Agarilytica rhodophyticola: one gene and its partners. The protein of the gene in region 1 binds, or shares a complex with, the protein of each later gene. Links are inferred from orthologs where the notes say so. Each region holds a gene or a part of one and is shown in the gene's direction. Other genes may lie near its edges.

Region 1 (4,697 bases):
TACCTTCAGTAAGAGGTGGCTTGGGTGTCGCAATCGTTTCAACAAGTAAGGGCGTAATGACAGATCGTGCTGCTCGCTCTGCTGGTGTTGGCGGCGAAGTGCTTTGCACCGTTTTCTAATAGTGTCTTGTTGAACAGGTTTTTGGCGAGTAATTAGTTATGTCACGAATTGCAAAAAGTCCGGTTGATTTACCTGATGGCGTTGATATTAAAATCAATGGTAAGGAAATCACTGTTAAGGGCAAGAAGGGTACCTTGTCTTTAGTAATAAATAACGATGTTGATATCAAGCAGGAAGATAATGTACTTACTTTCTCTTCCACTAATGCTAGTAAGCAAGCGATTGCTTTAACAGGTACAACTCGTTCATTGGTTAACAACATGGTTGTCGGTGTTAGCCAGGGTTTTGAAAGAAAGTTAATATTGAATGGCGTTGGTTATCGTGCGAAAGCATCTGGTAATGTGTTAAATCTTACTTTAGGCTTTTCTCATCCCATCGACTATGCATTACCTGAAGGTGTAACTGCAGAAACTCCTAGTCAGACGGAAATCGTTTTGAAAAGTAGTGATAAACAGTTACTTGGTCAAGTTGCAGCAGATGTGAGAGCGTTCCGTCCACCCGAGCCCTATAAAGGCAAAGGCGTGAGATATGCCGATGAATATGTGCGTCGTAAAGATGCCAAGAAAAAGTAATTCGCGGTAATTAGTGAATACGCTTATCGAGATCAGGTGATATTAATATGAACACGAAAAAACAATCAAGATTAAGGCGAGCAAAGAAGTCGCGCGCCAAGATTAGCGAGTTGCGTAAAACTCGTCTTTGTGTAAATCGCACACCACGTCATATATACGCACAAATCATAGCCGCTGAAGGTGGCAGTGTTTTGGCATCGGCATCTACGTTAGATAAAGATTTACGTGGTGATAAAACAGGAAACATTTCGGCAGCTGAAGCTGTGGGAAAATTGATCGCAGAGCGAGCTAAAACTGCTGGTATTTCTAAAGTAGCTTTTGACCGTAGCGGTTATAAGTACCATGGGCGAGTTAAGGCACTTGCAGATGCAGCTCGCGAAGGCGGATTAGAGTTTTAAGGTTCAACTATGGCGCAATCAAATAAAGAAGAGAGTGCAGCTGAAGGCTTGCAAGAAAAACTGGTTCAAGTTAACCGTGTGGCTAAAACTGTAAAAGGTGGCCGTATCTTCGGTTTCACTGCATTAACTGTTGTTGGCGATGGAAACGGCAGAGTAGGTTTTGGTCGAGGTAAGTCTCGTGAAGTGCCTATTGCTATTCAAAAAGCAATGGAAGCTGCCCGCCGGAATATGATCCAAGTTGAGTTGAATGGTGATACTATTCAATACCCTACTAAGGGTCGTCACGGAGCTTCTAAGGTATACATGCAGCCAGCTTCTCAAGGTACTGGTGTCATTGCTGGTGGTGCGATGCGTGCTGTTTTAGAAATTGCTGGCGTACAAAACGTATTGGCAAAGTGCTACGGATCAACCAATCCAGTGAATGTAGTTCGTGCTACTTTCGAAGCATTACGTGCTATGGCATCACCTGAGTCTGTGGCGTCAAAGCGTGGTAAGTCTGTAGAAGAAATATTGAATTAATTGTAGGTGTCGCCTTGTGGGCGATGCTTTAAACTGGTGGAAGAGCCATGGCTAAGAAAACCGTAAAAGTTACTCAAATAAAGAGTTCATCTGGACGCTTAAAGAACCATATTGCAAGTATTCGTGGTCTTGGTTTGCGTCGCATTGGTCACACGGTGGAGTTAGAAGACACACCTTCTGTGCGCGGTATGATCAATCAAGTTTATTACATGGTTAAGGTTGAAGGGGAATAAGATGCATCTTAATACTTTGAGTCCTGCACCTGGTCGTGTAAAGGCAAAAAAACGTGTAGGTCGTGGAATTGGTAGCGGTGTTGGTAAAACTGCTGGTCGCGGTCACAAAGGTTTGAAATCTCGTTCTGGTGGTAGTGTTAAGCCAGGCTTTGAGGGTGGTCAAATGCCACTCCAGAAGCGACTGCCTAAGTATGGCTTTACAAGTCGCATCAGCAAGGTGACAGCAGAAATTCGATTGGCTGAACTCAACAAGGTTGATGCTGAAGTAATCGATATTGACGCTTTGAAGACAGCTAATTTAGTCAATGAAAATATCAAGCGTGCCAAGGTATTTTTATCGGGTGAACTAAAGAAAGCTGTTACGCTCAAAGGTTTGGCTGTGACTAAAGGCGCTAAGGCTGCTATTGAAGCTGCTGGCGGCAAAGTCGAAGAATAACACTTTGAATTTGAGAGGAATCGATGGCTACCCAAGGTAACTCACCGTTAGGAAGTCAGAAAGGTTTAGGCGAACTTTGGGTTCGCCTTAAGTTTTTATTGCTGGCGATTATGGTTTATCGCTTGGGTACTCATATTCCAGTTCCTGGTATTGACCCAGAGCAAGTGGCTAATTTGCTGAGTCAAAACCAGGGAACCATGCTTGGCATGTTTAACATGTTTTCAGGCGGCGCTTTCGAGCGTATGAGTATTCTGGCTCTGGGCATCATGCCTTACATCTCTGCGTCTATCATTATGCAAATGATGACCGCGGTAACTCCCACACTCGAAGCTCTAAAAAAAGAGGGTGAGGCAGGAAGAAGAAAAATTAGTCAGTATACTCGTTATTTAACCGTTTGTTTGGCTTTGGTTCAGGCGTTTGTGATGGTTAGAGGTCTGGCTGGGCAAGGCATGGCTTATGCGGAGTATTCCGCTCTAAGTTTTTATGTTATCGCTGTGGTATCTCTTGTTACTGGTGCTGTATTTATGATGTGGCTTGGTGAACAAGTAACCGAGCGCGGCATTGGGAACGGCATTTCCATGCTTATCTTTGCTGGTATTGTGGCAGGTTTGCCAGCTGCAGTTGGTTCTGCATTTGAAAGTGCGCGACAAGGTGATATTCATTTGTTGATGTTGCTTGCAATAGCCTTTGCCGCAGTAGCGGTTGTTTGGTTTGTTGTTAGAATGGAGCGTGGGCAGCGAAGAATTACTATTCAATATGCTCGTAAGCAAGTGGGTAGAAGCGGCCAAGTTGCAACACAGACAAGTCATCTGCCACTTAAGATAAACATGGCGGGCGTTATCCCCGTGATCTTTGCCAGTAGTATATTGTTATTCCCAACCTCTATTGCACAGTGGATGGGAAGCTCAAGTGAAGGTAAAGGTGGAGAGTTGCTACAAGATTTTGCTGCGATGATAGGCCCTGGCCAACCTTTGAACTTCGTGTTGTTTGGCGTATTGATTATCTTGTTCTGTTTCGTTTACACGGCAATGATGTATAACCCTAAAGAAGTGGCAGATAATCTTAAAAAAGGTGGCGCTTATATTCCAGGAATTCGTCCTGGAGAGCAGTCAGCGAAGTACATTGATAATGTATTAACGCGTTTGACTGTTGTTGGCTCTCTCTATATTGCGGCAGTAGCCTTATTGCCTCAGTTTTTGACTGCATCGGCGAACATACCTGTTTATGTAGGTGGTACATCGTTATTGATCGTTGTGGTAGTGGTTATGGACTTTATGTCACAAGTTCAATCCCATTTAATGACACATCAATACGACTCAGTCATGAAGAAAGCGAATTTGCAAAGTTATGGACGCACTCGCTAGTTGCCGTCTATTTTGATAGTTAGAGGTTAGAAAATAAATGAAAGTACGTGCTTCTGTTAAAAAAGTTTGCCGCAATTGCAAAGTTGTTCGGCGCAAAGGTGTAGTACGTGTGATCTGCTCTGCAGAACCACGTCATAAGCAACGCCAAGGTTAATTTTATCAAGTTTTACCAGGCGCTGAATTTCAAAACAGGTGCAGTCGTAATTGTTTAGAAATGAAGAGCCTTTTAAGCTTTCATAGCTTAATAAATATAGAGATGTTAACTGTCGCTTAGAGAGAAATTTCTAAGCTATTGCTTTTTGATCAATTTACCGCTATTCTTGCGCGCTTTTTGGGGTAGGCCCCAAAAAGAGCGTGGAATGGTGTTTTTGGTTGTTAACATCATAGTTCATATCAATCTGGAGTAAAGTGAATGGCTCGTATCGCTGGTGTCAACATACCAGACCATAAGCATGCCGTAATTTCCCTGACCTACGTTTACGGGGTTGGTCGCAGCATTGCAAAGCAAATTTGTGCGACTACAGGAATTGCTGAAGCAACTAAAATTGGTGATTTATCTGAAGAGCAGATGGATGCTATTCGTGGAGAAGTTGCAAAACTATCGGTTGAAGGTGATCTTCGACGTGAAGTCTCTATGAATATCAAACGTTTGATGGACCTTGGCGCTTATCGCGGCCTTCGTCATCGTCGTAATCTACCAGTTCGTGGTCAGCGTTCTAAGACAAATGCGCGCACTCGTAAAGGTCCTCGTAAACCTATCAAGAGATAAGTTTTAGAGTAAACATTAAACAGAATCGTTTGGGAAAAAATTGTTATGGCTAAGCCATCCAAAAGTTCGACAAAGAAAAAGGTCAAAAAGACCGTAGTCGATGGCGTTGCACATATTCATGCATCATTTAACAACACCATCGTTACCATTACTGATCGTCAAGGCAATACCTTATCATGGGCCACAGCTGGTGGTTCAGGCTTTAGAGGGTCTCGTAAAAGTACGCCTTTTGCTGCTCAGATCGCTGCTGAAAGAGCAGGCACTGCAGCTCAAGACTATGGCTTGA
Region 2 (5,095 bases), 2.9 Mb from region 1 along the record:
CATTACTCAAGCTTGGGTAAGTGCGCTCGACAAGCAAGAACAAGAAGTCAAAGATGTAAAACAAGAAGCTGAACGTAAGTTGGCCGCGCTGACATTAAGAGTCGCTGAATTGCAGGCTAGAGTTGTACGACTAGACGCTTTGGGCGAACGATTGACCACAATGGCCAAGTTAGACAAAGGCGAATTTGACTTTAGCCGCGTGCCCGCACTTGGTGGTCCCGAACTTGCCCTTGATGATGAATCCCTGGCGAGCCAGAATGATCTGCAATTATTGCTTGGTCAGCTGGGCGCAAAAATTGAAGATCGACAACAGCAACTCGATGTACTTGAGGCTCTGTTGGCGAAACGTAAGTTGCAGAGCGATGTTTTCCTCGCTGGTCGACCGATCAAGTCTGGCTGGATGTCTTCCAAATTTGGTCGTAGGACTGATCCATTTACTGGGCGTATTGCTTGGCATGCCGGAGTGGATTTTGCCGGTAAGCAAGGCTCTGATATTGTATCTGTTGCAGCGGGTGTCGTGACCTGGTCGGGTGAACGTTATGGTTATGGCCAGATGGTAGAAGTGAATCACGGCAACGGTTTCACTACACGTTATGCCCATTGTAAAGAAAACTTAGTAAAAGTTGGCGATATTATTAAAAAAGGCCAAGTAATTGCCCTTATGGGGTCAAGTGGTCGCTCAACTGGTCCTCACGTCCACTTCGAAGTCTATAAACATGGCCGAGCTGTCGATCCGTCCACATATATTCATCGCGCAAGTCGCTGAATCCTCCTATATAATTCCCACCCCCTCGAAAAACAATATTTAGTAACCATATAGTGGTAATACTCAAACCACGTTATTTGGACGTCATATGTTAGCAAAAACTTTTAGAGCTGTTTTTGGGTCAAAAAACGATCGTGAAATAAAACGCATGGGCAAGGTCGTTAAGAAAATTAATGAATTAGAAGCGACCTATGAAGCACTAGACGCAGATGCCCTGAAAGCAAAAACGGCAGAGTTTAGAGAGCGTTTCAATAAAGGGGAAACTCTAGATCAGATTCTCCCGGACGCTTTTGCTGCTGTCAGAGAGGCGAGTAAGCGCTTTATGGGAATGCGTCACTTTGACGTACAGCTTATGGGAGGCATGACCTTACACGAAGGCCGTATTGCAGAAATGCGTACCGGTGAAGGTAAAACTTTGATGTCTACCCTGGCGGCATATCTCAATGCTATTCCGGGAAATGGTGTCCATATCGTTACCGTTAACGACTATCTTGCCGCGCGGGATGCTAACTGGATGAAGCCTTTATATGAGGCGCTGGATCTGAAGGTAGGTGTTATTGTTTCGATGCAACACCCAGAAGACAAGCGCGCTGCTTACGATGCGGACATTACCTATGGCACCAACAATGAATTTGGTTTTGATTATTTGCGCGACAATATGGCTTTGCGTAAAGAGGATCGCATGCAGCGTTCCCACAGTTTTGCTGTGGTGGACGAAGTAGACTCAATCCTTATTGACGAGGCTAGAACTCCTTTAATTATTTCTGGTGCGGCGGAAGATAGTTCTGAGTTATACCGCACGATGAACAAGTTAATTCCTTCTTTGGTAGAACAGCCTCAACAACCGGAAGGCGTCGAAGAGCCGATCGAGATTACAGGCCACTTCACCATCGACGAGAAATTACGCCAGATAGAGCTGACCGAGATCGGCCATCAGTTAGTCGAAGAGTGGTTATCGAAAAATAATTTACTGGAAGAGAATGATAGCTTATATAACGCCGGTAACTTAAGCCTTTTGCACCACGTCCATTCGGCATTGAAAGCACATAAGCTGTTTAACAACGACGTCGAATACATCATCCAAAATGGTCAGGTTGTATTAATTGACGAACATACAGGTCGTACTATGCCTGGCCGTCGTTTATCTGAAGGGCTGCATCAGGCGATCGAAGCGAAGGAAGGGGTGGAAATTCAGGCAGAAAGCCAAACACTTGCTTCCACAACTTTCCAGAATTACTTCCGTATCTATGAAAAATTAGCCGGTATGACTGGTACAGCGGATACCGAAGCCTATGAATTCAAGCAGATTTACAACCTTGAAGTGGTTGTTATTCCACCCAATAAAACGATTGCCCGGCAAGATTTAAATGACCTTGTCTACCTAAGTATTGATGAAAAATACGACGCTATCATTGCCGATATCAAGGAGTTTCGTAGCAAAAATGCGCCTGTTTTGGTGGGAACGGCCTCTGTTGAAACGTCAGAAGCTATGTCTCGACGTTTAAAATCTGCTGGTATACAACACGAAGTATTAAACGCCAAACAACACGAAAGAGAAGCCTATATTATTGCCCAGGCCGGAATACCTGGTGCGGTAACTATTGCCACCAACATGGCTGGTCGTGGAACTGATATTGTCTTGGGAGGAAACTGGGAAGCAGAAATCGCACAGTTAAAAGAGCCCTCTGATGCTCAGGTTGCCAGCATTAAGGAAGATTGGAAGAAACGTCATGAGACCGTTCTTGCAGCAGGTGGCTTACATATTATCGGCACCGAGCGTCATGAATCGCGCCGTATCGATAATCAGCTGCGTGGCCGTGCTGGTAGACAAGGTGATCCAGGTTTATCGCGTTTTTATCTATCTCTGGAAGATAATCTAATGCGTATCTTTGCCTCAGAAAGAGTGCGCAATTTCATGCAAGCTTTGGGGATGGAAAAAGGGGAGGCCATCGAACACCGTATGGTAACCAACGCCATTGAAAAAGCGCAGAGAAAAGTTGAAGCCCGCAATTTTGACTATCGTAAGCAAGTATTGGAATACGATGATGTGGCGAATGATCAGCGCCGAGTTATCTATACCCAGCGTAATGAGTTGTTAGAATCTGATGATATTGAAAACGCCATCGCCGGTATTCGAGATGATGTGGTCAACAATGTAATTTCTGGTTTTGTGCCGCCTCAGAGTATTGAAGAGCAATGGAATATTGAAGGTTTGGAGCGTGCCCTAGAAGACGATTTCGGTATTAAATTGACGATCCAAAAATGGCTTGATGAAGACGATAATTTGTTTGAAGAGCCCCTACGTAAGAAAATTGTCGAGGCTGTAGACGCCGTCTACCTCCAGAAAGCTGAGCGTTTTGGTGACATTATCCGCACCCTTGAAAAGCAGATTATGTTGCAAGTGCTGGATACATTGTGGAAGGAACATTTGCAGAATATGGATTACTTACGTCAAGGTATTGGTCTGCGTGCTTATGCTCAGCGTAATCCTAAGCAGGAATACAAACGAGAATCTTTCGAGCTGTTTCAAAAGCTGTTGGATAATTTAAAGCATGATGTCACTCGTATTCTCTTCCGTGTTGAGCCTATGTCTGAGCAGGAAGTGGAAGAAATGGATCGAAGACGTCATGAAGAAGCTGAACAACAAAAGTTAAAAATGGAACATGAGCAGGTGTCTCAGCTAACGCCAAGTGAAGAGCAACCGCAGGAAGTGGTAGACACTGAACGTCCCTATGTACGTTCAGGTAAAAAAGTAGGGCGTAACGACCCTTGCCCATGTGGTTCTGGAAAGAAATTTAAAGCTTGTCACGGCAAATTATCTTGATTTAGAGCGCAAGAGGATGGATTTTTATGGCCGTTGGTAACAGTGTTTGGCCCGAGTTTTATCCTATTAAAGGAGTGAAGCTTGGAGTTGGTGAGGCCGGAATTAAATACTCGTCACGTAAGGATTTGGCTTTAGTTGTTCTGGATGAAGGTTGTGAAGTTGCCGGTGTATTTACCCAAAATGCCTATGCTGCAGCACCTGTAGATATTTGTCGAAAGCATCTTGGGCAAAATAAAAGTATTCGCGCTCTAGTGATAAACTCGGGTAATGCCAATGCCTGTACAGGCATTGAGGGTGTGGATGCAGCGCTGCGTTGTTGTGATAAAGTAGCGCAACTTACCGATATCGAGCAAACGCAGGTGCTGCCCTTTTCCACCGGGGTCATTGGTGAATTATTGCCTTTTGAGAAAATTGAAGCGGCTTTACCAGCGGCGTATGAGGCCTTGTCTGAAAATAACTGGCTATCCTTTGCACAAGCGATTATGACAACAGACACCCGCCCCAAGGGTGCGAGTAAACAAATTGAATGGCAGGGGCAAACTCTTACCATCAGCGGTGTTGCTAAAGGTGCGGGAATGATTAACCCTAATATGGCGACGATGCTTGCATTTATCGCAACAGACGCCCCTGTAAGCAGCGATATACTAGACAAGCTATCCCGCGTAGCGGCACAACAATCATTTAATCGGATCACCATTGACGGTGATACTTCCACCAATGACGCGTGCATATTGATTGCCACAGGAAAAGCCGAACTTGAAACTATCGAAGCGGAAGATACGCCCTTATTTAACCTGTTAAAAGATGCTGTTATCGAAGTTTACCAATCACTCGCACAACAGATTGTGAAGGATGGTGAGGGCGCAACTAAGTTCGTTAAAATAGAAGTAATGGGGGGGCGTGACAACCAAGAGAGCCTTAATGTCGCTTATGCTGTTGCTCATTCTCCCTTAATTAAAACAGCCTTATTTGCCTCTGATCCAAATTGGGGAAGAATTGTTGCTGCTGTAGGGTACGCCGATGTAAATCAGCTCGATGCGAGCAAAGTACGTATCTGGATTGATAATGTGTTAATTGTTGAAAATGGTGGTCGTGCCGCCAGCTACATGGAGGAAGATGGGCAAAAAGTTTTTAACCAGGAAGAGTTTTCTATCCGGGTCGACTTGGGCCGTGGTGACGCTAGTGAGCTTTTGTGGACATCAGACCTCTCCCATGAATATGTTCGTATTAATGCGGAATATAGGAGCTAGTGTATGACATCTACTGTTCATGTTGCTGTCGGTGTTATTTTTGATGCTCAACAAAAAATTTGCATTGCTAAGCGCCCAGAGGGAAAACATCTTGCGGGTTTGTGGGAGTTTCCTGGTGGCAAGGTAGAAGAGGGTGAGAGTGTGCAGCAAGCTCTCAAGCGAGAGCTTTATGAAGAGCTTGCCATTACTATTAATGGCTCAAAGGAATTCATCCAAATTCGCCACCAATACCCTACTAAAACCGTTCTATTAGAT
Region 3 (4,635 bases), 3.1 Mb from region 1 along the record:
CAGACCATGACCATGTCAAAAGACCTGGGTAAGGCCAGTCGATTGAGCGATGCTAATGGTCGTTATATTGAGTTCTGTAAAGGAACTATGCCTTGGGGTTTCAGCTTACATGGTTTAAATATCGTACTTGATTGTGCCAACGGTGCTACGTATCACCTTGCACCTAAGGTCTTTGCTGAGCTTGGTGCACATGTAACATCCATAGGTGTTGAGCCTAACGGACACAATATTAATCTTGAATGTGGAGCCACTAAACTCAATCAGCTACAGAAAAAAGTTCTGGAAGAAGATGCAGATCTTGGTATCGCCTTTGATGGCGACGGTGATCGGGTGATGTTTGTCGACCACAAAGGAGAAATTGTCGACGGAGATCAATTACTTTATATCATTGCCAGCTTTCGTAAAAAATATGAAGGCGTCTGTGAAGGAGTGGTCGGCACACTAATGACCAATTTTGGTTTCGAGATGGGAATGAAAAATCTCGGTATTCCCTTTGATCGTGCCAAGGTGGGCGATCGCTATGTTATTGAATCGATGAAAAAGAACAACTGGCATATTGGGGGTGAATCCTCTGGTCATATTGTTTGTAGCGATGTTACCACCACAGGTGATGGTATTATTTCTGCTCTGCAAGTGATGAAAGCTTTAGTTACTGAAAAAGAATGTCTGCATGATATTAAGCAAAACATGCAAAAGCTGCCTCAAGTGATGATTAATGTCCCTGTGAAAAATGCGATTAAGCTTGATGAAAATACCAGCATTAAGCAGGCGATTGATGCTGCTGAAAGTCAAATGGAAGGAAAAGGACGTGTATTGTTAAGGCCTTCAGGAACTGAGCCTGTCATTCGTGTTATGGTAGAGGGCCAGCATCACGATCTCGTTTCTAGGCTCGCAAAAGAACTTGCTGAAGTGGTTGGAAAGGCCGTTGCTTAACCTTGTTTAAAAATGTTTTCGTAGGATGTTGTATCTAGCAGCATTCTCCTATAAGATTTGCGCCCGCTCTAGAGGGGTGTTCATCTAAATCCCAGTTGCGCAATATTGGCGAATAACTGGCTACTACATAAGGTAATTTGAGATGAGGCGACCGATAGTCATCGGCAATTGGAAAATGAATGGTGATAGCGCTTTTACGGGCGACCACCTGCGTTCATTGGCTGACAAGTGGGCGGGAGTGCATAACGCAGAAGTTGCAGTTTGCCCTCCTTATCCTTATTTGTCTTTGGCTTCGGATATCTTAGAGCAAACAAATATTGCTTGGGGCGCACAGGATATTAGTGTCGAGAAAAATGGCGCTTACACAGGAGAAGTCTCCGCTAGCATGTTGGCAGACTGTGGTTGTAAGTTCGCAATTGTGGGACACTCCGAGCGTCGAGAATATCATGCCGAAAGCTCTGAGCTAGTGGCTAAGAAATTCAAGGTTGCGGTTGAAAGTGGAATTGTGCCGGTGCTTTGTGTTGGTGAAAGTCTAGAAGACAGAGAAGCTGACAAAACCTTTGACGTTGTTGGCCGTCAGTTGTTGAAAGTTGTAGAACATTGCGGTTTAGACGTGGTGGCAAAAGGCATTATTGCTTATGAGCCTATTTGGGCGATAGGAACGGGTAAGTCGGCAACGCCACAAATAGCACAAGATGTTCATTCTTATATAAGAGAAGTATTGGGGCCTGAAGGCGACCAAATTAAGATTTTATACGGTGGAAGTGTCAAGCCTGATTCTGCTGAAGCACTTTTTAAGCAAAAAGATATAGACGGCGCACTTGTTGGCGGCGCTTCATTAAAAGTCGATGACTTTGTAGATATTTGTAAAGCTGCAGAGTGATCTAGAGAGAAAACAATGGAAAACCTAATTATATTAGTGCATATCCTTACAGCCTTGGCGATTATAGGCTTAATCCTTTTGCAACAAGGCAAGGGTGCGGATATGGGTGCTTCATTTGGTAGTGGTGCATCGCAAACTTTATTTGGTGCTTCTGGTTCAGGAAACTTCTTTTCCAAAATGACTGCAATTTTGGCATTTGTGTTCTTTGTTACCAGTTTTAGCTTAGCTGTTATTGCAAAGCAAAAAGCATCCATTGGCGATGATCTGCCTGCTGTAATCGAAACAACAGTAGACGATGTTCCCGCTGTTGAAGATACGTCTATTCCAGTAGATGACGATATTCCGCAAGTTGAAACTGAAACAAACGAGAATTCACAAGAAGATATTCCCGAAGTTCCAGAACAGTAAACAATTTGCAACTCTTTATGCCCAAGTGGTGGAATTGGTAGACACGCTATCTTGAGGGGGTAGTGGCGTAAGCCGTGCCGGTTCAAGTCCGGCCTTGGGCACCATTTCTTTATTTTTAGAAAAATCTTCTAAAATCCTAAACAGAACAACGTTAAACGGAACAGATCGTTGTGTGTTTCGATACATGCCTAAGCGATCCCATACAAGCCGTTCAGGAAAGGCCATTTTTACGACCGCTCGCTTCTCTTGATACCCGCCGCAAGCCCAGAGTTGATAAGGGTTTGCCAGAAACGTTAGCGCGGTTCGATACATATCTTAAAATGATCTTTGCGGTCCCTTCTCTCGATCAAGATATAGTTAGACAGGTGATTATTACCTAACTAACTGTTTTCATTAAAAAAAGAGACCCGAATCCAGTTAGATCTGATTGTAATCAGCAGAAGGATGATAAGTGGAACGAGGCTATTGAATAAACTGTTAAGTTTCAAGTAGCCATGACGTACGACTACCAAAAAGACATCAAGGAAGCATGTGCAATGCTTCCAGATGTGGAAGGGTCAACTATCATTTCAATTAGAGTGAATGTTGTTGATCCTGAATTCAATGTTGTCTATTTAAAAACGGATAAAGGTATTTTCTCTTTGCAAGGTGAAGTGGGTGGAGAATACCTTGGTGTTCATCTCTTAAATGAACTGCCTGAGATTACAAATCAAGATGGGTATGTAGTCTGTAAATATCGGCCATTTGAGATTTCTGAAGGCCGCAAAATTTCCCAAGCAAGACAAATAGGTGGTGCTTGGCAAGGGCATGGCTTTGAGTTCAGTTTTTCTGAAGTTCCAACTAAGTCCATGATTGTTCAGTCTATATACTGTGGTGCTAAACCTGAGGGGCTTGAGGATTGTCTCCGCTTAGGGGGCGGGCACTACGAAAACGAATGGAATTCCTATACATTATCGGTGCGTTGATTGCCTTTGGAATCATTTACACGATTATAGATAATCGAAGAATGACCAATATAGCAGAAGAGAGAGGGCTGCCCGATATATGTGGCTTCGCAAGATCTTTCAATTACAGAGAAATTGATACGAAGATTATTCGGGAAGTTATAGAACGAAGTTCAAGATAATCTAGGCACATTTAATGGAATAAAATTTCCCGTTCGTGCAGACGATTTGTTCGAGGAAACATACAAGTTGGATCCAGAGGACTTGGAATATACTTATGTGGCGATAGCCGATAAACTGGAGATTAGCACGGCTAATCCAGGAAATAATCCGTACTGGAACAAAGTTAAATCGGTGCATGACCTTGTACAGTTTCTACACCATCAATCTAGAGTGAAAAATGCATCACAAAGTAATCTACCCAAGTTGCTGGTTGCATCAGCAAAGATTCACTAAGCGATACTTAGCTCGCCGGTAATTACGGCGTTATACGTAAATGAGCTGCGAGAAATGTAATAAGCAATTTAAGTCGGAATTATCTGCTGCTAAGACAGATACAATGATGGGTATCTGTATGTCATGCGGTCGCCGACTCAAGTACGATGATGTTTCAGAAAGGTTCGCAACTGGTGCGATATTGGCTTTTACCAGCACACCACTTTTCTTTCTCTCGCTGTTCAGCTGGGCTTATTTCTTATCATTGCTCGTCGTTATTGGTGGTTCAGCTTTGGTTGTCTGGTTTCTAACCAGAAAGTATGGTGGGTATATTGTCGCTAGTACACTGAAAGAGTATCAGAAGGGTAATATAGCACCGGCCTTTGCACACACCTACTCACCAGAAGCAACAGGCCCCCTATGGGACTAATCACCAAATTCTACCACTTCCTCCACCACCACATCCGCCACTCAAACCGAGTCATCGGCTCCATTGTCGGCCTATCCATACTTGACCAAAGCTTCTCTATCGGCTGTGTTTACGTGTGGAAAAGCATTATTGACCAATACCTCATCCGCGCAGACCAATGGTCCAGCAGCGATTTTTACATCGGTGTGCTCAGCCTGGTATTTTTATGGCAGGCCATGAGCTTTGTTTCCCGCCTGGCCAAAAACCGCCAGTCTTATAAAACCACCGTATTGGCCGACCAGGTCAGTCTGTCATTTTTTGAGCGCGCCTACGGCCACGTGATGTCGCTGTCTCACGATTTTCACGAATCCCGCAGTACTGGCCAGGTAATGCGACAACTGTCCAAAGCCCGTGAAGATTTGGATAATGTCATTAAGGCCTTTTTCGACAAGCTGCTAATTCAGGTGATCTCTTTTCTCATCGTGACTGGCTTTTTCTTTTATATCCGCTGGCAAATTGCCCTGATTATGCTGGCCTTTATTCCCGTATTTTTATATTTTACCCATCGCTATACCAAAAAAATCGATAGCGTCCAAAGGAAAATCAACAATAAAGGCGAAAAA

The links.
Region 2: the proteins of secY (region 1) and secA are in contact, whole or in part, in a crystal structure (PDB 3DIN), measured with the Thermotoga maritima proteins. The link is inferred for Agarilytica rhodophyticola from one-to-one orthologs. Residues at the interface, in WP_004081795.1 of Thermotoga maritima: Glu108, Gly109, Glu110, Glu111, Ala236, Glu237, Arg238, Arg239, Ile240, Thr241, Ile242, Gln243, Tyr244, Ala245, Arg246, Arg247, Val248, Thr249, Gly250, Arg251, Arg252, Val253, Tyr254, Gly256, Ala257, Ser258, Thr259, Tyr260, Leu261, Pro262; in WP_004082002.1 of Thermotoga maritima: Glu261, Ala262, Arg263, Lys300, Ala301, Arg302, Thr303, Ile304, Ile305, Leu323, Tyr324, Asp325, Pro326, Val329, Ser330, Tyr333, Ile336, Lys340, Phe345, Val349, Glu363, Phe364, Tyr374, Ser375, Gly376, Gly377, Glu393, Ile395, Thr482, Ser483.
Region 3: secY (region 1) and secG share a complex: the UniProt entries of both Escherichia coli proteins name them as parts of the sec protein translocase complex. The link is inferred for Agarilytica rhodophyticola from one-to-one orthologs.

The regions. Positions count from the first base shown.
Region 1 is NZ_CP020038.1:5,165,738-5,170,434, reverse strand. Bases 1,622-4,471 are described here. They hold secY (preprotein translocase subunit SecY), read left to right. Parts: upstream 1,622-2,301; coding sequence 2,302-3,642; downstream 3,643-4,471. Other genes in these bases: rpsK (30S ribosomal protein S11), read left to right, coding at 4,457-4,471; rpsM (30S ribosomal protein S13), read left to right, coding at 4,055-4,411; rpmJ (50S ribosomal protein L36), read left to right, coding at 3,680-3,796; rplO (50S ribosomal protein L15), read left to right, coding at 1,844-2,278; rpmD (50S ribosomal protein L30), read left to right, coding at 1,657-1,842. Also shown: rpsH (30S ribosomal protein S8), read left to right, coding at 1-119; rplF (50S ribosomal protein L6), read left to right, coding at 159-692; rplR (50S ribosomal protein L18), read left to right, coding at 740-1,090; rpsE (30S ribosomal protein S5), read left to right, coding at 1,100-1,609; more of rpsK, read left to right, coding at 4,472-4,697. UniProt on the Escherichia coli protein: The central subunit of the protein translocation channel SecYEG. Consists of two halves formed by TMs 1-5 and 6-10.
Region 2 is NZ_CP020038.1:2,263,386-2,268,480, forward strand. The notes cover bases 543-3,790. They hold secA (preprotein translocase subunit SecA), read left to right. Parts: upstream 543-854; coding sequence 855-3,590; downstream 3,591-3,790. Other genes in these bases: BVC89_RS09585 (M23 family metallopeptidase), read left to right, coding at 543-766; argJ (bifunctional glutamate N-acetyltransferase/amino-acid acetyltransferase ArgJ), read left to right, coding at 3,617-3,790. Also shown: more of BVC89_RS09585, read left to right, coding at 1-542; more of argJ, read left to right, coding at 3,791-4,840; 8-oxo-dGTP diphosphatase MutT, read left to right, coding at 4,844-5,095. UniProt on the Escherichia coli protein: Required for protein export, interacts with the SecYEG preprotein conducting channel.
Region 3 is NZ_CP020038.1:2,030,075-2,034,709, forward strand. What follows is about bases 740-3,527. They hold secG (preprotein translocase subunit SecG), read left to right. Parts: upstream 740-1,831; coding sequence 1,832-2,224; downstream 2,225-3,527. Other genes in these bases: glmM (phosphoglucosamine mutase), read left to right, coding at 740-933; tpiA (triose-phosphate isomerase), read left to right, coding at 1,076-1,816; BVC89_RS08625 (hypothetical protein), read left to right, coding at 2,761-3,189; BVC89_RS08630 (hypothetical protein), read left to right, coding at 3,418-3,527. In the rest of the region: more of glmM, read left to right, coding at 1-739; more of BVC89_RS08630, read left to right, coding at 3,528-3,624; BVC89_RS08635 (hypothetical protein), read left to right, coding at 3,665-4,033; BVC89_RS08640 (ABC transporter ATP-binding protein), read left to right, coding at 4,024-4,635. UniProt on the Escherichia coli protein: Subunit of the protein translocation channel SecYEG. Overexpression of some hybrid proteins has been thought to jam the protein secretion apparatus resulting in cell death; while this may be true it also results in FtsH-mediated degradation of SecY.